Regions from separate parts of the Bacillus sp. CPT56D-587-MTF genome, predicted to be linked through region 2. Evidence: a T-box and tRNA genes for the amino acid it is inferred to sense, from the RefSeq annotation. Region 2 holds a T-box; the other regions hold tRNA genes.
The links. The T-box of region 2 lies ahead of tyrS (tyrosine--tRNA ligase). A T-box ahead of a tRNA ligase gene usually reads a tRNA of that ligase, here a tRNA-Tyr.
Positions count from the first base shown of each region.

Region 1 (7,525 bases), 730 kb from region 2:
TGCCTAAGGTTTCCTGAGGAAGGCTCGTCCGCTCAGGGTTAGTCAGGACCTAAGCCGAGGCCGACAGGCGTAGGCGATGGACAACAGGTTGATATTCCTGTACCACCTCTTTATCGTTTGAGCAATGGAGGGACGCAGAAGGATAGAAGAAGCGTGCGATTGGTTGTGCACGTCCAAGCAGTTAGGCTGATAAGTAGGCAAATCCGCTTATCGTAAAGGCTGAGCTGTGATGGGGAAGCTCCTTATGGAGCGAAGTCTTTGATTCCCCGCTGCCAAGAAAAGCTTCTAGCGAGATAAAAGGTGCCTGTACCGCAAACCGACACAGGTAGGCGAGGAGAGAATCCTAAGGTGTGCGAGAGAACTCTGGTTAAGGAACTCGGCAAAATGACCCCGTAACTTCGGGAGAAGGGGTGCTTTCTTAACGGAAAGCCGCAGTGAATAGGCCCAAGCGACTGTTTAGCAAAAACACAGCTCTCTGCGAAGCCGTAAGGCGAAGTATAGGGGGTGACACCTGCCCGGTGCTGGAAGGTTAAGGAGAGGGGTTAGCGTAAGCGAAGCTCTGAACTGAAGCCCCAGTAAACGGCGGCCGTAACTATAACGGTCCTAAGGTAGCGAAATTCCTTGTCGGGTAAGTTCCGACCCGCACGAAAGGTGTAACGATTTGGGCACTGTCTCAACCAGAGACTCGGTGAAATTATAGTACCTGTGAAGATGCAGGTTACCCGCGACAGGACGGAAAGACCCCGTGGAGCTTTACTGTAGCCTGATATTGAATTTTGGTACAGTTTGTACAGGATAGGCGGGAGCCATTGAAACCGGAGCGCTAGCTTCGGTGGAGGCGCTGGTGGGATACCGCCCTGACTGTATTGAAATTCTAACCTACGGGTCTTATCGACCCGGGAGACAGTGTCAGGTGGGCAGTTTGACTGGGGCGGTCGCCTCCTAAAGTGTAACGGAGGCGCCCAAAGGTTCCCTCAGAATGGTTGGAAATCATTCGTAGAGTGCAAAGGCATAAGGGAGCTTGACTGCGAGACCTACAAGTCGAGCAGGGACGAAAGTCGGGCTTAGTGATCCGGTGGTTCCGCATGGAAGGGCCATCGCTCAACGGATAAAAGCTACCCCGGGGATAACAGGCTTATCTCCCCCAAGAGTCCACATCGACGGGGAGGTTTGGCACCTCGATGTCGGCTCATCGCATCCTGGGGCTGTAGTCGGTCCCAAGGGTTGGGCTGTTCGCCCATTAAAGCGGTACGCGAGCTGGGTTCAGAACGTCGTGAGACAGTTCGGTCCCTATCCGTCGTGGGCGTAGGAAATTTGAGAGGAGCTGTCCTTAGTACGAGAGGACCGGGATGGACGCACCGCTGGTGTACCAGTTGTTCTGCCAAGGGCATAGCTGGGTAGCTATGTGCGGAAGGGATAAGTGCTGAAAGCATCTAAGCATGAAGCCCCCCTCAAGATGAGATTTCCCATAGCGTAAGCTAGTAAGATCCCTGAAAGATGATCAGGTTGATAGGTTCGAGGTGGAAGCATGGTGACATGTGGAGCTGACGAATACTAATAGATCGAGGACTTAACCATATAATATGTAGCAAATGTTATCTAGTTTTGAAGGAATATATATTAAAATTTCTTCTTGACATTTCGAAAGAAATGTTTATAATGATAAAAGTCTGGTAATGATGGCAGAGAGGTCACACCCGTTCCCATACCGAACACGGAAGTTAAGCTCTCTAGCGCCGATGGTAGTTGGGACCTTGTCCCTGTGAGAGTAGGACGTTGCCAGGCTAATATTATTCCGCAGTAGCTCAGTGGTAGAGCTATCGGCTGTTAACCGATCGGTCGTAGGTTCGAGTCCTACCTGCGGAGCCATTATGCTTCCATAGCTCAGCTGGTAGAGCACTTCCATGGTAAGGAAGAGGTCACCGGTTCAAGCCCGGTTGGAAGCTTGGGAATAGGTTTAAAACTTTTTTGGCCCGTTGGTCAAGTGGTTAAGACACCGCCCTTTCACGGCGGTAACACGGGTTCGAATCCCGTACGGGTCACCACTTTTGGAGGATTAGCTCAGCTGGGAGAGCACCTGCCTTACAAGCAGGGGGTCGGCGGTTCGATCCCGTCATCCTCCACCATATATATTTAAAATGTCGGAGGGGTAGCGAAGTGGCTAAACGCGGCGGACTGTAAATCCGCTCCTTCGGGTTCGGCAGTTCGAATCTGCCCCCCTCCACCATTTTCTTTAAAATAACCTGAGAGGGTTTATTTTTTTGAAAAGATAACCATACTAGTAAATATTAATGGGCTATAGCCAAGCGGTAAGGCAACGGACTTTGACTCCGTCATGCGCTGGTTCGAATCCAGCTAGCCCAGCCATTTACGAGCCATTAGCTCAGTTGGTAGAGCATCTGACTTTTAATCAGAGGGTCGAAGGTTCGAGTCCTTCATGGCTCATCATTTTTGCGGAAGTAGTTCAGTGGTAGAATACAACCTTGCCAAGGTTGGGGTCGCGGGTTCGAATCCCGTCTTCCGCTTAATTAATAAGGGGCCTTAGCTCAGCTGGGAGAGCGCCTGCCTTGCACGCAGGAGGTCAGCGGTTCGATCCCGCTAGGCTCCATCTAAATAAAAAAGCTTATATCATACGATGTAAGCTTTTTTTGTGTTTAAAAAGACAACTTTTATACTTGTCGTTTAAAATGAAGAAAACGTAAAAATAAGGGATGGGGAGATAATTGTGAAAGTTGTTATTGCATCTGATTCATATAAAGAAAGCCTAAAAGCTATAGAAGTATGTGGAGCTATTGAAAGAGGTTTTAGAGCAATTTTTCCTAATGCAGAGTATGTGAAAATACCAATTGGAGATGGAGGAGAAGGGACGGTTGAATCACTTGTTGATGCTACAGGGGGGAGAATTATATCAATTAGTGTGACAGGACCGCTTAGAGAAGGTATACAAGCTTTTTATGGCATTTCTAAAGATAAAAAGACAGCGTTTATTGAAATGGCAGCAGCATCAGGATTACAGCACGTTCCAGTTGAAAAGCGCAACCCACTTATTACAACGACAAAAGGAACAGGAGAACTTATATTACATGCGCTAGATCAAGGAGTGGAGTACATAATTTTAGGACTTGGAGGAAGTGCTACAAATGATGGCGGGGCAGGTATGTTAGCGGCTTTAGGAGTAAGGTTTATAAATGGTAAGGGTGAAGTAATAGATCCATCTGGAGGCACATTACACTCGATTGTTACTATTGATTTTTCACGAATGGACCCACGCTTAAAGGGGGTAAAGATAGAAGCGGCATGTGATGTGGATAATCCATTAGTCGGAATGCAGGGAGCATCTTTCGTATTTGGGAGACAAAAGGGTGCAAATATAGAGATGATGAAAGAGCTAGATGAGAATTTACAACATTATGCGAATATGCTTAAACGATATGTATCTTTTGATGTATCTGAAATACCTGGTGCAGGGGCAGCGGGAGGAATGGGAGCGGCTGTTATTTCAGTGTTAAAGGGAGACTTGCGTAGGGGCATTGAAATTGTATTAGATTATACAAATTTCGATAAACATATAGAAGATGCACATCTTATTATAACTGGTGAAGGTAGAATAGATAAACAAACTGCATATGGAAAGGCTCCTGTGGGTGTTGCGGGGCGTGCAAAACGTTTTTCTGTGCCTGTAATTGCTATTGGAGGGTCTGTATCATCTGATTATTCAGCTGTGTACGAGAAAGGAATAGATGCGGTATTTAGTATCACAACGAGACCGATGACACTAGAAGAAGCATATAAAGTAGCAGAAGAAAATATTGAAATGACAACGAAGAATATTGCAACAGTATGGAAAATAGCATCAGAAAAACACTTCTAAATATAGGAGTGTTTTATTATTATTATTTAATAATAGTGATTGCGATTGTTTCATTAAGTTAACTTTATACATAGAATAGTCTTAAAATTTGGTTTTCAACGTGAATATAAGTGAATAAATTGTATATCCATACAGAAAAATGTCGAGTTGAGTCAGACTATATAAAAGATTTAAAATATTTAGTGAAGGCATAAAAGGGGGATACTATCTATGAAAAAAGAAATCTCAGTTATTGGAGTTCCAATGGATTTAGGACAGATGCGTCGTGGAGTTGATATGGGACCGAGCGCGATCCGTTATGCAGGGGTAATTGAAAGAATTGAAGAAATTGGATATGACGTTAAAGATATGGGAGATATATGTATAGAGAGAGAAAAAGAGATAGATGAAAATACAAAATTAAGAAACCTTACACAAGTTGCAACTGTATGTAATGAATTAGCAAGTAAGGTGGATCATATTATAGAAGAAGGTCGTTTTCCACTTGTATTAGGTGGTGACCATAGTATTGCTATCGGTACATTAGCTGGTGTAGCAAAACATTATAAAAACTTAGGCGTTATTTGGTATGATGCACACGGTGATTTAAATACAGAGGAAACTTCACCATCTGGAAATATTCATGGTATGTCACTTGCAGCAAGTTTAGGTTATGGACATTCTTCACTTGTAGATTTATACGGAGCATATCCAAAGGTGAAAAAAGAGAATGTCGTAATTATCGGTGCGCGTGCATTGGATGAAGGAGAAAAAGATTTCATTCGCAATGAAGGTATTAAAGTGTTCTCAATGCATGAAATTGATCGTATGGGGATGACGGCTGTGATGGAAGAAACAATCGCATATTTATCTCATACCGATGGTGTACACTTATCATTAGATTTAGATGGTCTTGATCCTCATGATGCACCAGGTGTTGGAACGCCTGTAATTGGCGGTCTATCTTATCGTGAAAGTCATTTGGCGATGGAAATGTTAGCAGAAGCTGATATTATCACATCTGCTGAATTTGTTGAGGTAAATACGATTTTAGATGAGAGAAATAGAACGGCAACAACAGCAGTTGCTTTAATGGGTTCTTTATTCGGTGAAAAACTAAAATAAATGTAAGAAAAGCAACTGAGAAGTTGCTTTTTTTATTTGAAAATAAGCGTATAATAATGATTTATATTATACTGTACAATAAAAATGTTTGACATCTTACCAATTTGAGCTAAAGGGGGTTGTTTGTAATTGTCGTTTGTTTCATGTATGGTATAATTAACTAGTTGTTGGAAATACATACAGATAGAGCATAAAACAATATTTCAATATATGGATAGAATTGCTCGTAAGTAGGAGGAAGGGATAGCATGCCTTTTGAAGATACGACCATTTTGAAATATCTTAGTACGGCATTAGATATTGCCATTGTATGGTTTATTATATATAAGCTAATTCTTATAATCCGAGGGACGAAAGCTGTTCAACTTTTAAAAGGGATTACAGTTATTATCGTCGTTAAGATGATCAGTATTTTCCTTGAATTGCGTACGCTATCTTGGCTAACTGAACAAGTATTAACGTGGGGATTTTTAGCCGTTATTATTATCTTTCAGCCAGAATTGCGAAGAGCACTTGAGCAGCTAGGGCGCGGGAGTTTATTTTCGCGTGTTGGAACGCATGAGGATGATGAACCTGAAATGGTTGCAACAGCGATAGCAAAAGCAACCGAATATATGGGGAAACGTAGAATTGGTGCATTAATTACTTTGTCAAAAGAGACCGGTATGGGTGATTATGTGGAAACGGGTATTCCGCTTAATGCAAACGTATCATCGGAATTACTTATTAATATTTTTATTCCAAATACACCTCTTCATGACGGAGCGGTAATTATGCAAGGAAGTACAATTAAAGCAGCAGCATGCTATCTTCCATTATCAGAAAGTCCGTTTATTTCTAAAGAATTAGGAACTAGACATCGTGCTGCAATGGGAGTTAGTGAAGTTACTGATAGTATTACAGTAGTTGTGTCTGAAGAAACTGGTCAAATTTCTTTAACGAAAAATGGTAAGTTGCATCGTGATTTGAAGACAGAACAGCTGAAAGATATGTTATTAGCTGAATTTAGTGGAAACGAAAAAACGACTTCTTCGTCTTTATGGAATTGGAGGAGAAAGCGTCATGGATAAGTTAATGGAGAATCATTGGTTTTTAAAAGGGATCTCATTACTATTGGCGTGTATGCTTTTTATGTCAGCGACGTTAACTGAAAAAAATACGACATCAGGTATATTACCTTTTGCAAATGATACGAAAGAAACATTAACTAATTATGCTATTAATCTTAAGTATGATGAGGAGAAATATATTGTAAGTGGTATTCCGGCAGAGGGCGTTAAAGTAAAATTAGAAGGCCCAAAAGCATCAGTTGCTACAGCAAAAGCAAAAAAACAATTTGACATACCGGTTGATTTGCGAGATAGTCCAAAAGGAACTTATGAGATTTCTTTAAAAACGAACGGGCTTCCAGATGATGTGAAAGGAACAGTTCAGCCATCAACAATTAAAGTTACTCTTCATGAAAAGGCGAGAAAATATGTTCATGTAGATCTGAAATTATCAAATGAGGATCAGATGCCAGCGGGGGCTACTCTAGAAAAATCAAGCCTTAAACCGGATACTGTTGAGGTAGTTGGGACGAAAGAAGAAATTGAAAGCATTTCCTCTGCCAAAGCGTATGTTGATTTAAAAGGTGTTAATAAAACTGTTACAAAAACGCCCGAAGTTACATTATACAATAAAGAAGGAAAACGTTTAAATGTAAGAACAAGTCCATCTAAGATTAGTGTAACGTTGAATGTGGCAACGCAAACTACAGCCAATAATACTGAAAAAACTGTTCCTGTAACGTATACGAAGAAGGGGAGTTTAGCAGAAGGATTGGCGGTTACAAATATCAGTGTTGAACCGAGAGAAGTAACGATAGCTGGTCCAAAAGATATTTTGGATAATATACAATCGCTAGAGGGGGTCGAAGTAGATCTTAGTCAATTGACAGAGTCTACAACATTCGATGCCTCTGTTTTATTACCCAAGGGTGTAACAAGTGCAAAACCGAATCAAGTGAAGGTTTCGGTGGGAGTGCAAAAAACAAAACAAACGAAAACAAAAACGATTGATGGTATCCCAATCCAGAAAAATGGACTGTCTAAAGATGTTACTGCTCAGCTACTTTCGCCGCAAGATGGAAAGATAAGTGTTGATATTTCAGGAGAAGCAAGTATAGTAGATAAAATAACAGCTGCTCAAATAACAGCGGTAATTAATCTGCAAAATGTATCCTCAGGGACGAAAGATATTTCCATTCAAGTGAGCGGTCCTGGTAATATTTCAATAGAGCCAAAACAAAAAAGTGCTAAAGTTACTATTGTGAAGAAAGAAAAACCAGATAAAGAAGTACAGGGTAATGGTCAACAACCGGATTCAAATACGGATCAAGAAAATCAAAATGAGAAACCAAAAAATCCTGAACCTGATTCAGAAAAAGAACAGGAAAAGAATCAAAACCAAAATCAAAATCAAGATAAAGATAAAGAAACGAGTCAAGAACCAACAGTAGATAATCAAAAAGAGCAAGAAAAAGGAGCGAATCATAATGGGTAAATATTT
Region 1 is NZ_JBYTEF010000001.1:5,024,924-5,032,448, reverse strand. It holds rRNA gene AC3WVZ_RS26115 (23S ribosomal RNA) at 1-1,578, shown strand, start outside; rRNA gene rrf (5S ribosomal RNA) at 1,670-1,785, shown strand; tRNA gene AC3WVZ_RS26105 (tRNA-Asn) at 1,795-1,869, shown strand; tRNA gene AC3WVZ_RS26100 (tRNA-Thr) at 1,874-1,946, shown strand; tRNA gene AC3WVZ_RS26095 (tRNA-Glu) at 1,971-2,045, shown strand; tRNA gene AC3WVZ_RS26090 (tRNA-Val) at 2,051-2,126, shown strand; tRNA gene AC3WVZ_RS26085 (tRNA-Tyr) at 2,144-2,227, shown strand; tRNA gene AC3WVZ_RS26080 (tRNA-Gln) at 2,293-2,367, shown strand; tRNA gene AC3WVZ_RS26075 (tRNA-Lys) at 2,373-2,445, shown strand; tRNA gene AC3WVZ_RS26070 (tRNA-Gly) at 2,454-2,525, shown strand; tRNA gene AC3WVZ_RS26065 (tRNA-Ala) at 2,536-2,608, shown strand; gene AC3WVZ_RS26060 (glycerate kinase) at 2,726-3,871, shown strand; gene rocF (arginase) at 4,082-4,975, shown strand; gene cdaA (diadenylate cyclase CdaA) at 5,224-6,045, shown strand; gene AC3WVZ_RS26045 (CdaR family protein) at 6,038-7,519, shown strand; gene glmM (phosphoglucosamine mutase) at 7,512-7,525, shown strand, end outside.
Region 1: it has a tRNA-Tyr gene. The T-box ahead of tyrS (tyrosine--tRNA ligase) is inferred to sense a tRNA for this amino acid. The anticodon was not compared.

Region 2 (7,525 bases):
TTTATGTATATCAACCTTCGAATTCTCTGCAAGTTGACCCGCGTTTAGCAAAGAAAAAATAATCAAAGCTTCTAGTGACATTTCGTTTTACCACTCCTTTCTAATTGTTATACGTTTATCATACCGCTTACATGTGATTTCCGTATGAACTCGAAAAGGAGATTAAAACAAAAAAGCTTTGAGGAATTTCCTCAAAGCTTTTTATTTATTAGTAACGAATTAAGAAATATTTCTTCTTACCGCGGCGAATGATTGTGAATTTACCTTCGATGCGGTCGTTTTCTGTTACAACGTAGTCTAATGCTTGTGTACGCTCACCGTTTACGTAGATTGCGCCGTTCGTTACATCTTCACGTGCTTGACGTTTTGATGGAGAGATTTTGCTTTCTACAAGTAAGTCGATTAATACTGTATCTTCTGCAGTACGTTCTACAGATGGTACGTCTTTGAATCCTTGTTCGATTTCGCTTGCAGTTAGTTCTGCTACAGAACCGCTGAATAATGCAGCTGAAATTTTAATCGCTTGTTCTAATGCTTCTTCGCCGTGAACAAGTTTTGTCATTTCTGCACCTAATGCTTTTTGTGCTGCACGTTTTTCTGGCGCTTCAGCTACTTGCTTTTCAAGCTCAAGAATTTCTTCATGAGATAAGAATGTGAAGTATTTTAAGTATTTAACAACATCACGGTCATCTGTGTTAATCCAGAATTGGTAGAATTCATAAGGAGTTGTTTTCTCTGGGTCTAACCAAATTGCGCCGCCTTCTGTTTTACCAAACTTCGTACCGTCAGATTTAGTAACAAGTGGAATTGTTAAACCGAATGCTTTCGCATCTTCTTCTGATTTACGGATTAATTCAAGACCAGCTGTAATGTTACCCCATTGGTCACTACCACCGATTTGTAGACGGCAATTATGTTGTTGGTATAAGTTTAAGAAGTCGTATGATTGTAAAATCATGTAACTGAACTCAGTGAATGAAATACCAGTTTCTAAACGAGATGCTACTGTATCTTTTGCTAACATATAGTTTAAACCGAAGTTTTTACCGATATCGCGTAAGAATGAAATTACATCTAAGCTACCAAGCCAGTCGTAGTTGTTAGCCATCGTTGCTGGGTTGTCCACGTTTTCAAACTCTAAGAAGTTTGAAAGTTGGTTTTTAATGCTTTCTGTGTAGTAAGCAACTGTATCTTTCGTATTTAATGTACGCTCTGCTTTTTTACCACTTGGATCACCGATCATACCAGTACCACCGCCAACAAGTGCGATTGGTTGGTGACCAGCTAATTGGAAACGACGTAACATTAATACTGGTAACATATGACCAATGTGTAAGCTATCTGCTGTCGGGTCGAAACCACAGTATAATTTAACGCTTTCTTTTTCTAATAATTGCTCAAGGCCCTCAGCATCTGTTTGCTGATTAATTAGACCGCGAAATTCAAGATCTTGTAAAATACCCATATCCTACATACTCTCCTTTAAGTTCATTACTGGCGTGAAGGTTGAAAACATAAAAAAATCGCCCCTTCAAATAAGGGACGATTTTGATTATCGCGTTACCACCCTAGTTGCAAGCAAAAAAAAGCCTACCACCTTATTTACATAACGGCTTAGCACCGTCTTTTCCCTTTTGAATACAATTCAATCGAAAAAAGATGCTCTAGGGGCGTAATTCGCGATCATCTATGTGCTGATTTTCACCGGCCATCAGCTCTCTAAAACAGGGAAATGATCACTACTTCTCCCTTTCCACGCTCAATTATTCATATACTTTTCTTTATACCATCATTTATATAGGCGTGTCAAATAGAGGTCAGGTTTCCCTTCTTGTCAATCCTTTACAACGTCGCAAGAAGTAATTTATTAGACATATAAAAGCCTCCCTCATCTATTCTTTTATAACTGTATACAGACGAGGAAGGCACTTCGTTCAAATATTATTTTAGTTTTTTTATAATCTTTGCAGGATTCCCGCCAACTACTACATTATTAGGCACATCTTTCGTTACGACAGCACCAGATGCGATCACCGCATTGTCTCCAATTGTTACACCTGGATTAATAATTGCTCTTCCGCCAATCCATACGTTATCGCCAATTGTAACTGGTTTTCCGTATTCTGATCCGCTTATACGCTCTACTGGATCAAGCGGGTGCGTTGCTGTATAAATGTGAACACCTGGAGCTAACATACAGTTCACTCCGATTGTTACCGGGCATACGTCTAAAATCGTACAGTCAAAGTTCGCGTAAAAATTTTCACCGACATGAATGTTATAGCCGTAATCACATCTAAAAGAAGATTCAAGATGAATATTATCTCCTGTCGTTCCAAATAATTCTTTTACGATTTCGCTACGCTCTTTCAATTGTTCTTCTGGCGTATCATTTAATTTTCTCGTTAATATACGTGCTTGCTCTCTTTCTTGTACTAAAACTGGATCAGCCGGTATGTACATTTCTCCTAGTATCATCTTTTCCTTTTCTGTTTTCATCATACTATCCCCTTTAACTTATATATACAAGTTCATGATATCATAAAAAAGAAAGGCCTGAACATTTTTCGTTCAGACCTTTCCCTCTTAATCTTCCATCGTTGATAAGTCACCTGTTGGTAAATTCAGCTCCCACGCTTTTAATACGCGGCGCATAATTTTACCACTTCTCGTTTTCGGTAATTTATCTCTAAATTCAATTTGTCGTGGCGCTGCATGAGCTGCTAGGCCTTTCTTTACAAATTGACGAATTTCTTCTTTTAATTCATCAGATGGTTCGTATCCTGCTCGAAGTGCGATAAATGCTTTAATAATTTCGCCGCGCACCGGATCAGGAATACCAATTACACCAGCTTCTGCAACAGCAGCATGCTCGATTAATTTACTTTCTACTTCAAACGGACCAACGCGCTCACCTGACGTCATAATTACATCGTCGATACGTCCTTGGAACCAGAAGTATCCATCTTCATCCATATAGGCAGAGTCACCTGATACGTACCAATCTCCCGGCATGAAATAAGATTCATATTTTTGCTGGTTATTCCAGATCCCGCGCATCATAGATGGCCAACCTTTCGCAATTGCTAAGTTACCCATTGTGTAAGGAGGCACTTCATTTCCTTCATTATCAACAATCGCTGCTTTCACACCTGGAATTGGTTTACCCATTGAACCTGGACGGATTTCCATACAAGGGTAGTTACAAATTACTTGTCCACCTGTTTCTGTCATCCACCACGTATCATGAATACGAAGTCCAAATGCATTCATACCCCAGCGAATTACTTCTGGATTTAACGGCTCACCAACGCTTAATACGTGACGAACTTGTGATAAGTCATATTTTTTAATTGCGTCTTGTCCAGCTCCCATTAACATACGGAATGCTGTTGGTGCGCTGTACCAAACCGTCACACCGTAATCTTGCAGTGCTTCATACCAAGCTTCCGGACTAAAGCGTCCACCTAAAATAACATTTGACGCTCCAACTAACCACGGTGCGAAAATACCGTAAGCTGTTCCAGTTACCCAGCCCGGGTCAGCAGTACACCAATATACATCGTCTTCTTTTAAATCTAATACCCACTTCGCCGTTTGATAGTGCTGAACCATTGCGTTTTGCGCATGAAGCACACCTTTTGGCTTACCAGTAGAACCAGACGTGTAATGTAGAATCAAACCGTCTTCACGGCCTAACCATTCAATATGTAATTCTTTTGAAGCTTGTTCAAATAACGGATTGAACGCTACCGTTTTACCGCCTTCTTCTACATTATCTCCAACAAGGAAAACTGTTTTTAAAGCCGGTAAATCATTTAATGGTACGCGCTCTAATAATTCAGGCGTTGTAATTAACACCTTTGCTTCGCTATCTTCTAAGCGATCGCGAACTGCGCCTTCCATAAATGCTTCAAATAGCGGTCCAACAATTGCTCCTAATTTCACTGCACCTAAAAGTGCGAAATATAACTCTGGAGAACGTGGCATAAAAATAAAAACGCGATCGCCTTTTTCTACATCGCCATAATTCTTAAGGACGTTTCCTGCTTTATTAGAAAAATCCTTCATTTCCTTAAATGTATATTTCTCTTTTCGCGATCCATCTTGATAATAAAGAGCTACTTTATTCTTTCGATCGGATTTCGCATGCTTATCAATTGCCTCATACGCCATATTTACTCGGCCTGTTTCATTCCAAGTAAAGTTTTTATTAACCTCTTCCCAGTTAAAATTCGCGTATGCCTCATCATAATTCGGCAAATTATTTTCTCCTTTAATGACAGGAAGCGTTTCTACTTTCATACTTTACATCCCCCTCCTATGTATTCTATTATCTATTATAATGACATTATTTAAAATTTTCAGTATATTTGTTGATTTTTAGACAAATTTTTAATGACAAATTTCGATTCACATCGCATATATTATAAAGTACGATATTAATAGATTCACAAACCCTCAAGGTGGTGAGCAATACATTGATTCATAAAAAAATATATAATGCTAGAAACTTAAAAACAGCGAAAGGCACTTTAATTATTGAAGGTCCTGTCTCTACACATAACTTAGAAATGTATGAGTTTCATCCAGACTTAATTGCGTTTCGTCCTGCCGAGCAACAATATAAAGCAATTGTCGAAATTTCTAAATTACCAGAAGCTCGTCTCATTATTGCTAGACATGACCAAACAATTGTTGGATATGTTACATACTTGTATCCTGATCCACTTGAACGATGGTCAGAAGGAAAAATGGAAAACTTAATTGAGCTTGGGGCAATTGAAGTAGTCCCAGCCTTCCGCGGGAGTTCTGTCGGAAAGAACTTACTAGAGGTTTCTATGATGGACGATTATATGGAAGATTACATTATATTGACGACTGAATATTATTGGCACTGGGATTTGAAACAAACAGGATTGAATGTGTGGGAATACCGAAAAGTAATGGAGAAGATGATGAATGCTGGCGGGTTACAATGGATGGCTACAGACGATCCTGAAATTTGTTCACATCCTGCCAACTGTTTAATGGTCCGCATCGGTAAACGCGTTGATACGGATTCTATTCAAGCTTTTGATCGTCTACGTTTTCACAATCGTTTTATGTATTAATAAAGGGGGCAACTGGAATGATTGTAGAAGAAATTATGAATCAAAATGTAGTTACATTACATCCAAACGATACAATCGAAACAGCAATCCGAACGATACGCACGAAAGGCATTCGGCACATTCCAATTGTCGATCAAAATAATCACGTCGTAGGCATTATTTCTGATCGGGATGTAAGGGATGCAAGTCCGTCTATTCTAGATGAACAAGTTTCACTCGATATGCTACAGCAACCGCTCGAACTTATTATGAAACATCCTGTTATGACTTGCCATCCTCTCGATTTCGTTGAGGAAATTGCTACTTTATTTTTTGAAAATAAAATTGGCTGTCTTCCTGTTACAAAGGCCGGGAAGTTAGTTGGAATCATTTCTGAATCTACAGTATTACACACGTTAGTAAAATTAACAGGAGCACATCAACCAAGTTCGCAAATTGAAATTCAAGTAAAAAACGAACCTGGTATTCTTGGAAAAGTCGTTGCTATTTTTAGTGATTTACAAATAAATATCGTGAGCGTTCTCGTCTATCCAGCAAAAGATGAGAATGATAAAGTACTCGTTTTCCGCATTCAAACGATGAATCCTCTAAAAGTGATTGATGCACTTGAAGCAGAAGGCTACCGCGTATTATGGCCAAACATCATGGGGATGCAGGCATGAGTAGCGCGTTTATTTATTCGGATGACTTCCGGGGCTATTCATTTAGCCCTGATCATCCTTTTAACCAACTGCGCGTCACACTTACGTATGATTTATTACAAAAGGGCGGTTTCATCTCTCCCTCTCAAATCATCTCACCACGGACGGCTACAGATGAAGAAATCGCCTACGTTCATACAGAGGAGTACATAAATGCGGTAAAACGTGCTGGAGAAGGAAAGTTAGAAAAATCAATTGCAATGACATATGGACTCGGAACAGAAGATACACCGATGTTCCCAAATATGCACGAAGCAAGCGCATTGCTCGTTGGTGGTACATTAACAGCTGTCGATGCTGTTCTTTCCGGAAAAGTAAAACACGCACTTAATTTGGGCGGCGGCTTACATCACGGCTTTCGCGGCAAAGCATCTGGCTTTTGTATTTATAACGACAGTTCTATCGCAATGAAATATATTCAAAAGAAATACGGTTTACGCGTCTTATATATTGATACAGATGCTCATCACGGTGATGGCGTACAGTGGTCGTTTTATGATGACCCTAACGTATGCACCATTTCACTACATGAAACTGGTCGCTATTTATTTCCTGGAACTGGCGCTGTAAATGAACGCGGACAAGGTAATGGCTATAGTTATTCTTTTAACGTTCCACTCGATGCTTTTACAGAAGATGAATCGTTCTTAAAATCATATCGAACTGTTGTAAAAGAAGTTGCAGCGTACTTTAAACCGGATATTATTTTAACGCAAAATGGTGCTGACGCACATTATTATGACCCACTTACGCATCTTTGTGCGACAATGAATATTTACCGCGAAATACCGAAGCTCGCTCGTGAAATTGCTAATGAATATTGCGACGGTCGCTGGATCGCTGTCGGTGGCGGTGGCTATGATCACTGGCGCGTCGTTCCAAGAGCTTGGGCACTCATTTGGCTCGAAATGAACAACATCCAAAACATCTCAGGTTATCTCCCTCCAGAATGGATTGAAGCTTGGAAAGGACAAGCAGAAACAGAACTTCCCCTCACATGGGAAGATCCAGACAACATGTATAAACCTATCCCCCGTAAACCAGAAATTGAAGAAAAAAACGCATTAACTGTAGCGAAATCCCTTGAAATTATTCGGAATAATATGACAAAATCTTTATACTAAACGAAAAGGAGGCTCGTTTTTGAATAGCCTCCTTTTATTTAAAGCTTGCTATTATTGTCGTTTTCTGTCGGTAAGTCGATATATTTTAATAATCGCTAATGTATTTCGAGATGCGCCGATATATTTTCATTTCATAACAGCCTGGCCCAACTTTTATGAGAAAAGGTAGTGATATTATGTGGAAACGACAAATGATCCACACGAAACGTGGTACATTTGAACTCTTTACAAAAGGAGATGGCGAATCGCTTTGTATTACACATCACTATTCACAATTTAATGAAACTGGTGATTCCTTTGCGGATGTTTTTACTGCTACGCATCGTGTATTTCTCATTAATTTACGAGACGCTGGTAACTCGTTAAAAGCCAATTCAGAAAAAGAATTAAGCATGATTGAAACAATCCACGACTTGGAAGCCATACGAGAAGCATTACAACTTCCAACATGGCATTTCGCTGGCCATTCAACAGGTGGTATGCTTGGACTTTTATATGCAATTACATATCCACATTCCTTACAATCATTAGTCGTAGCAGGAGCTGCAGCAAGTAACTATACCGAAACACCATTCTGCATTTATCA
Region 2 is NZ_JBYTEF010000001.1:4,297,031-4,304,555, forward strand. It holds gene AC3WVZ_RS22150 (hypothetical protein) at 1-81, opposite strand, end outside; gene tyrS (tyrosine--tRNA ligase) at 209-1,465, opposite strand; T-box leader at 1,536-1,765, opposite strand; gene AC3WVZ_RS22160 (maltose acetyltransferase domain-containing protein) at 1,942-2,502, opposite strand; gene acsA (acetate--CoA ligase) at 2,587-4,305, opposite strand; gene acuA (acetoin utilization protein acetyltransferase AcuA) at 4,482-5,114, shown strand; gene AC3WVZ_RS22175 (acetoin utilization AcuB family protein) at 5,132-5,776, shown strand; gene acuC (acetoin utilization protein AcuC) at 5,773-6,939, shown strand; gene AC3WVZ_RS22185 (alpha/beta fold hydrolase) at 7,095-7,525, shown strand, end outside.

Region 3 (7,525 bases), 4.2 Mb from region 2:
CGCAATGCCTCGTTTATCTCGGAAACGAAACACTGCGTTGATCACAATTTATAGAAAAACTTTTAATAAAATTTGGAGCGGGTGAAGAGAATCGAACTCTCGACCAGAGCTTGGAAGGCTCTTGTTTTACCACTAAACTACACCCGCAAATATGAATTACATATAAGATATTAGAATAACTTATGTAAAATAGTATAGCATGTAAAAAAAGTAGAGGCAAGAATTTTATCGAAAAAAGTCGAAAAAGTGATGAGAGACCTCATCACTTTTTCAATTCTTTATCAATTGCCTTCTTCATACTATCAAAATCAGGATTTGCAAGATTTCCGTTTACATATACAGAAGGAGCACCTTGAACTTTTAATTTTTGAGCACGATCTGAATCTTTACTTACTTTTTCTTTAATGTCTTTACTGTGTAAATCTTTCTTAAATTGCTCTACATCAACTTTTGGAAGTTTCTCTTTCACAATGCTAAGAAGCAAATCTTCTGTAATCCATTCTTCCGTATCTTTCTTTTGATTTTGATAAATCTCATCATAGAAAATCCAGAATGAATCTTTATCTTGTTTATAAATTGCTTCACCAGCTGCTGCACCTAAATCTGAGTCTTTTCCGATAAATGGGAAGTTAATAAAGTATAACTGCACTTTGCCTTTATCAATATACTCTTCTTTTAATCGAGGTAATACTGTTACATCCCAAGTACGACAAGCAGGACATTTAAAGTCTCCAAATTCAACTACCTTAACTGGAGCATCATCTTTCCCTAAAGATTGTTGCGTAGAATAAGCAAACATCTCATTCCCTTTATCTTTTTTGTCATTTATGATGCTATACGCAATTGTTCCAATTACAATCAATACTGCGATAGAAAAAACTATACCAAGAGCCATGAGTTTATTTGATTTCATATACATTCCTCTTTAAATTCATATTCTGTATACAGCATTGTACACAATACACATAATATCAACACTTATATACGTCACGCAATGAACACGCTCACATAAATTACAAAAACACAATAATTGTGACGATATTGTGTCACAATTTGTCACAATTTATTCAAAAAAAGAAGCTCCTCTGTAGGAACTTCTCTTAACTTACTGCTTTTTTACGCGCGCTATTTAACATCGACTGCTCTATTTTTATATCATGACGAATTACCAATTTCTCACTAACTGCTTGAACATACTCATCATGGCTTATATAGCCTTCTTTCTCCATTAGTCTCAAAACGACATTACGTCTCTCTACTGCTTTATCATAATTTTGGGCAGGTGAGTAATAAGCAGGTGCTTTTACTACAGCAGCCATCATTGCACTTTCAGCCAACGTTAATTGGTTCACCTTTTTACCGAAGTAAAGGTTTGCTGCTTTTTCAATTCCCCATGCTCCTTCTCCATAATAAATATTACTTACATATAATTTTAATATTTCATCCTTCGTAAATGTGCGTTCAATTTTTTTCGTATAAAAAATCTCTTTCCACTTCCGAGAAAATGTACGTTCATTCGTTAAAAAGGCATTTTTAGATAGCTGCTGTGTAATTGTGCTTCCTCCTTGCACGACACCACCAGCCTTTATATTCTCAACAGAGGCCCTAATAATTGCTATATAATCTAAACCGTTATGATGATAAAATCTTTTATCTTCTGTCGCAATAAATGCATGTGTTAATGATTCTGGCACCTCTAACTTAGCCGGTACATGTAATTTACTAATATCACTTTTCTCAATCATTACATTTCCAATGAATAATAACGTACAACTTAACAATAATAATAATATAATGGCTTTATAAAAAAGTTTAGTCATTGGATTTAATGCAACTTTTTGATGATAGTTCACCCTAGATAATACTCGTTCTTTCATCTTGAACACCTCTTTTCCACACAGCATATAACTCTTACTTTAAGAATACATTGTTGTAAAAAAATATCCCATCGATTTCTCTTACACGTACCTTACATCATTGTAAGGTATAAAGTGAAACTTTAATCGGTCCTCATTAATCAAGCTTACTGCCTAGCAAATAGTGGGATAAAAAAGTATTGTATCACAGTCTTTTTTTATCTACTATTCATCTGAAATATTGAATATAGGTTATGTTAAAGTACGAATAACCAATAAAAGAGAAACCCTTAAGACTATTATATTTTCACTTTACACTTTAATTATATCATCTACAAATATATATACTTTTGACTATCTAGTAATCTAAATGTATATAACATATAGATTTATTATACAGAACAAACGTTCTCAAAATCAATACTAGTGCTACTATTATTTTGACCTTTTTCTTAAACAGTATACAAAAAAAGAGTAGTGATTCGAATGTATCTCAAATCGGCTACTCTTTTCTTTACAATCTTCCTATTAAATTATACGGCTGTACTTCCCACGTTTCATACGGAATAAAATGTGTTGCTCTCATTGCATCAAGCGTTCTGGATTTCATATGAGGACGCGTTATATACTCATCTATGTTCTCTTCATTTAAATCAACAAATTTAGCCTCTTGTATTTCTTCAGGTTGAATTTTTATTTCACCACTTATATATGCTACTTTAAAAACAACAGCTAGAATATGCATAGAAGTATTATAATAAACGCCTGTAATTCCGATAGGCTTCACCGTTAACCCTGTTTCCTCTTTTATTTCCCTACAGACAGCTTGATCGAGCGCTTCGCCTTCTTCTACCTGTCCTCCTGGCAACTCCCACGTATCAGCTCGCCAGTGCACTTTTGTTAATAACACTTCATTTTTTCCATTTGTTAAATAACCGGCTACAGCAACGATATGCTTTGGTGTCTTATGTTCCATATTAAGCCTCCTAGAGATAATGAATATTTTATATATCCCTATAATTATATTCCCTACCTACAACAAAATACCTTTAATACTTCATCACCTTAATTAACTTCATAAAAAAGACCCTATCCGCTAAGCGAAAAGGGTCATCTATCGTATTACTCTCCTAAGTCTACGTTGTGATAAACTTGTTGAACATCTTCTAAATCTTCTAATGCATCAACCATTTTCTCAAATTGTGCTTGAGCATCTTCAGGAAGTGTTACATCACTTTGTGCAAGCATTGTTAATTCTGCAACTGTAAACTCCTCAACGCCAGCACCTTTAAGTGCAGATTGTACTGCATGAAATTGATCTGGTTCAGCATACACGATAACAGAATCTTCTTCTTCTAGAATGTCACGTGCATCTACATCTGCTTCCATTAAAATTTCAAGAACTTCATCTGATGTTTTACCTTCAAGGCCGATAACAGCTGTCGCATCAAACATGTAAGCTACAGAACCGTTCACACCCATATTACCACTATTTTTGCTAAATGCAGCTCGTACATCTGCTGCAGTACGGTTTACGTTATTTGTAAGTGTATCTACAATAACCATAGCTCCATTTGGTCCGAATCCTTCATAACGAAGCTCGTCATAATTTTCTTCTGAACCGCCTTTTGCTTTTTCAACTGCACGATCAATAATTGTTCTTGGAACATTGTATGTTTTCGCACGCTCTAATACAACTCTTAGTGCTTGGTTTGATTCTGGATCTGGCTCGCCTTGTTTTGCTGCCACATAAATTTCACGCCCAAATTTCGCGTATATACGGCTTGTATTTGCATCTTTTGATGCTTTTTTGTCTTTAATATTGTTCCATTTACGGCCCATACTTTCCACTCTCTTTCCCGTTTTAAATCTACATAAAAATATTAATATGAAATATAATGTGTGTTCAACACATTTTTAAAAGAAATATAAAAAGTTCATTTTTGATTCATATTACAGACATAATATAAATCACTATCATTTTGTTCTTTCGACAAGTTATATTATACATGAATTCCTACGTTTATTACGAATTTTAGAAGCACATAGTATAATTTAACAAAAAGACTCTAACATTTCTGTTACAGTCTTTTTATATTGCCAATAAACATTTCCATATTATTCCCATAATTGTTTTCTATTGTTGTATAATAAAAATAGGAAAAAATTTGAAGAAAAGATGGAGGGTGAATTATGACACATTCCAAAGACAAAAAATCACATGCTTTTAAAGGAATAGGAGAGAAGTTAAACCCAACTATCTATCAAGTGAGATTCATGAAATTAGATGAACCAATTCGATTTGAGTCGTTTCCTGAATTAAAGGAATTAGGAGACTGGTTGAGTACTTCAACGCACATGTGGTCATGCCACTCAACTATGTACAAATACAACAGAGAAGAGTTTGAAAAGAAGTTCTTAGAAATTACGAAATTAACAGCTGATCATGTACTAATATCTACTGGTGGCGTCGGATTTAACTTCATGTCACCAGGTTGGAGAAATTCTCTATAAAATAATGAAATTATATAAAGGGATAAAAATTTATCCCTTTATTGTTTTGTAGCTTTCCCCAACTGTATCGCATGTACTAAATGAATAAGTTTACCTTAATCATTTATAACCATTTCACCAACACACCATTTTTGCTTATTTTATAGTATGATGAAAACATAAAAAGACTCTACACATTTGGTGTAGAGTCTTTTATTACGCCGTTCATGATACCGATGGTCGGGGTCGAACCGACACTCCCGAAGGAACACGATTTTGAGTCGTGCGCGTCTGCCAATTCCGCCACATCGGCACAAAAGAAAAGGCGGCAACCGGATTTGAACCGGTGATAAAGGTTTTGCAGACCTCTGCCTTACCACTTGGCTATGCCGCCATATTAAATTTTATTGGAGCGGAAGACGGGATTCGAACCCGCGACCCCAACCTTGGCAAGGTTGTATTCTAACACTGAACTACTTCCGCAAAAATGGCTGGGCTAGCTGGATTCGAACCAGCGCATGACGGAGTCAAAGTCCGTTGCCTTACCGCTTGGCTATAGCCCATCGAATTCTTACTTAATTATATGTAAGTATCCATTAGATTATTTGTAATTTTTAAAATAAAAATGGGGCGACTGATGGGAATCGAACCCACGAATGCCGGAGCCACAATCCGGTGCGTTAACCACTTCGCCACAACCGCCATGTTGTGTAAATATATTTGGCAGGGGCAGTAGGAATCGAACCCACACTGGAGGTTTTGGAGACCTCAGTTCTACCTTTAAACTATGCCCCTATGTAAATGGTGGAGGGGGGCAGATTCGAACTGCCGAACCCGAAGGAGCGGATTTACAGTCCGCCGCGTTTAGCCACTTCGCTACCCCTCCGAAACTTACATGGTGCCGGCTAGAGGACTTGAACCCCCAACCTACTGATTACAAGTCAGTTGCTCTACCAATTGAGCTAAGCCGGCGTATTTTATTAAAATAAATGGTGGCTCGGGACGGAATCGAACCGCCGACACGAGGATTTTCAGTCCTCTGCTCTACCGACTGAGCTACCGAGCCTTATTAAAATGGCGGTCCCGACCGGGGTCGAACCGGCGATCTCCTGCGTGACAGGCAGGCATGTTAACCACTACACCACGGGACCATTTGGTTGCGGGGACAGGATTTGAACCTGCGACCTTCGGGTTATGAGCCCGACGAGCTACCGTGCTGCTCCACCCCGCGATAATACTATTCATATAAAATTTATATGGTGGAGGATGACGGGATCGAACCGCCGACCCCCTGCTTGTAAGGCAGGTGCTCTCCCAGCTGAGCTAATCCTCCAAAGTGGTGACCCGTACGGGATTCGAACCCGTGTTACCGCCGTGAAAGGGCGGTGTCTTAACCACTTGACCAACGGGCCAAATATTATAAATCCTATGGCGGAGAGCAAGGGATTCGAACCCTTGATACGCTTGTGACGTATACACGATTTCCAATCGTGCTCCTTCGGCCAACTCGGACAGCTCTCCAATGGCTCCGCAGGTAGGAATCGAACCTACGACCGATCGGTTAACAGCCGATAGCTCTACCGCTGAGCTACTGCGGAATAATATTGCCTGGCAACGTCCTACTCTCACAGGGACAAGGTCCCAACTACCATCGGCGCTAGAGAGCTTAACTTCCGTGTTCGGTATGGGAACGGGTGTGACCTCTCTGCCATCATTACCAGACATTATTCTTTTGAGACAATCATTATTATAACTTATTTACTTTAAAAGTCAACAAGTTTTTTATGTTCTCTCAAAACTAGATAACATTGCTACATATTATATGGTTAAGTCCTCGATCTATTAGTATTCGTCAGCTCCACATGTCACCATGCTTCCACCTCGAACCTATCAACCTGATCATCTTTCAGGGATCTTACTAGCTTACGCTATGGGAAATCTCATCTTGAGGGGGGCTTCATGCTTAGATGCTTTCAGCACTTATCCCTTCCGCACATAGCTACCCAGCTATGCCCTTGGCAGAACAACTGGTACACCAGCGGTGCGTCCATCCCGGTCCTCTCGTACTAAGGACAGCTCCTCTCAAATTTCCTACGCCCACGACGGATAGGGACCGAACTGTCTCACGACGTTCTGAACCCAGCTCGCGTACCGCTTTAATGGGCGAACAGCCCAACCCTTGGGACCGACTACAGCCCCAGGATGCGATGAGCCGACATCGAGGTGCCAAACCTCCCCGTCGATGTGGACTCTTGGGGGAGATAAGCCTGTTATCCCCGGGGTAGCTTTTATCCGTTGAGCGATGGCCCTTCCATGCGGAACCACCGGATCACTAAGCCCGACTTTCGTCCCTGCTCGACTTGTAGGTCTCGCAGTCAAGCTCCCTTATGCCTTTGCACTCTACGAATGATTTCCAACCATTCTGAGGGAACCTTTGGGCGCCTCCGTTACACTTTAGGAGGCGACCGCCCCAGTCAAACTGCCCACCTGACACTGTCTCCCGGGTCGATAAGACCCGTAGGTTAGAATTTCAATACAGTCAGGGCGGTATCCCACCAGCGCCTCCACCGAAGCTAGCGCTCCGGTTTCAATGGCTCCCGCCTATCCTGTACAAACTGTACCAAAATTCAATATCAGGCTACAGTAAAGCTCCACGGGGTCTTTCCGTCCTGTCGCGGGTAACCTGCATCTTCACAGGTACTATAATTTCACCGAGTCTCTGGTTGAGACAGTGCCCAAATCGTTACACCTTTCGTGCGGGTCGGAACTTACCCGACAAGGAATTTCGCTACCTTAGGACCGTTATAGTTACGGCCGCCGTTTACTGGGGCTTCAGTTCAGAGCTTCGCTTACGCTAACCCCTCTCCTTAACCTTCCAGCACCGGGCAGGTGTCACCCCCTATACTTCGCCTTACGGCTTCGCAGAGAGCTGTGTTTTTGCTAAACAGTCGCTTGGGCCTATTCACTGCGGCTTTCCGTTAAGAAAGCACCCCTTCTCCCGAAGTTACGGGGTCATTTTGCCGAGTTCCTTAACCAGAGTTCTCTCGCACACCTTAGGATTCTCTCCTCGCCTACCTGTGTCGGTTTGCGGTACAGGCACCTTTTATCTCGCTAGAAGCTTTTCTTGGCAGCGGGGAATCAAAGACTTCGCTCCATAAGGAGCTTCCCCATCACAG
Region 3 is NZ_JBYTEF010000001.1:125,051-132,575, reverse strand. It holds tRNA gene AC3WVZ_RS00735 (tRNA-Gly) at 74-147, opposite strand; gene AC3WVZ_RS00730 (DsbA family protein) at 263-913, opposite strand; gene AC3WVZ_RS00725 (transglycosylase domain-containing protein) at 1,101-1,877, opposite strand; gene AC3WVZ_RS00720 (NUDIX hydrolase) at 2,371-2,832, opposite strand; gene AC3WVZ_RS00715 (YebC/PmpR family DNA-binding transcriptional regulator) at 2,979-3,698, opposite strand; gene AC3WVZ_RS00710 (DUF3884 family protein) at 4,050-4,370, shown strand; tRNA gene AC3WVZ_RS00705 (tRNA-Leu) at 4,581-4,662, opposite strand; tRNA gene AC3WVZ_RS00700 (tRNA-Cys) at 4,673-4,743, opposite strand; tRNA gene AC3WVZ_RS00695 (tRNA-Gly) at 4,758-4,832, opposite strand; tRNA gene AC3WVZ_RS00690 (tRNA-Gln) at 4,838-4,912, opposite strand; tRNA gene AC3WVZ_RS00685 (tRNA-His) at 4,976-5,051, opposite strand; tRNA gene AC3WVZ_RS00680 (tRNA-Trp) at 5,071-5,144, opposite strand; tRNA gene AC3WVZ_RS00675 (tRNA-Tyr) at 5,152-5,235, opposite strand; tRNA gene AC3WVZ_RS00670 (tRNA-Thr) at 5,246-5,321, opposite strand; tRNA gene AC3WVZ_RS00665 (tRNA-Phe) at 5,340-5,415, opposite strand; tRNA gene AC3WVZ_RS00660 (tRNA-Asp) at 5,425-5,500, opposite strand; tRNA gene AC3WVZ_RS00655 (tRNA-Met) at 5,504-5,580, opposite strand; tRNA gene AC3WVZ_RS00650 (tRNA-Val) at 5,607-5,682, opposite strand; tRNA gene AC3WVZ_RS00645 (tRNA-Glu) at 5,687-5,761, opposite strand; tRNA gene AC3WVZ_RS00640 (tRNA-Ser) at 5,779-5,870, opposite strand; tRNA gene AC3WVZ_RS00635 (tRNA-Asn) at 5,873-5,947, opposite strand; rRNA gene rrf (5S ribosomal RNA) at 5,956-6,071, opposite strand; rRNA gene AC3WVZ_RS00625 (23S ribosomal RNA) at 6,172-7,525, opposite strand, start outside.
Region 3: it has a tRNA-Tyr gene. The T-box ahead of tyrS (tyrosine--tRNA ligase) is inferred to sense a tRNA for this amino acid. The anticodon was not compared.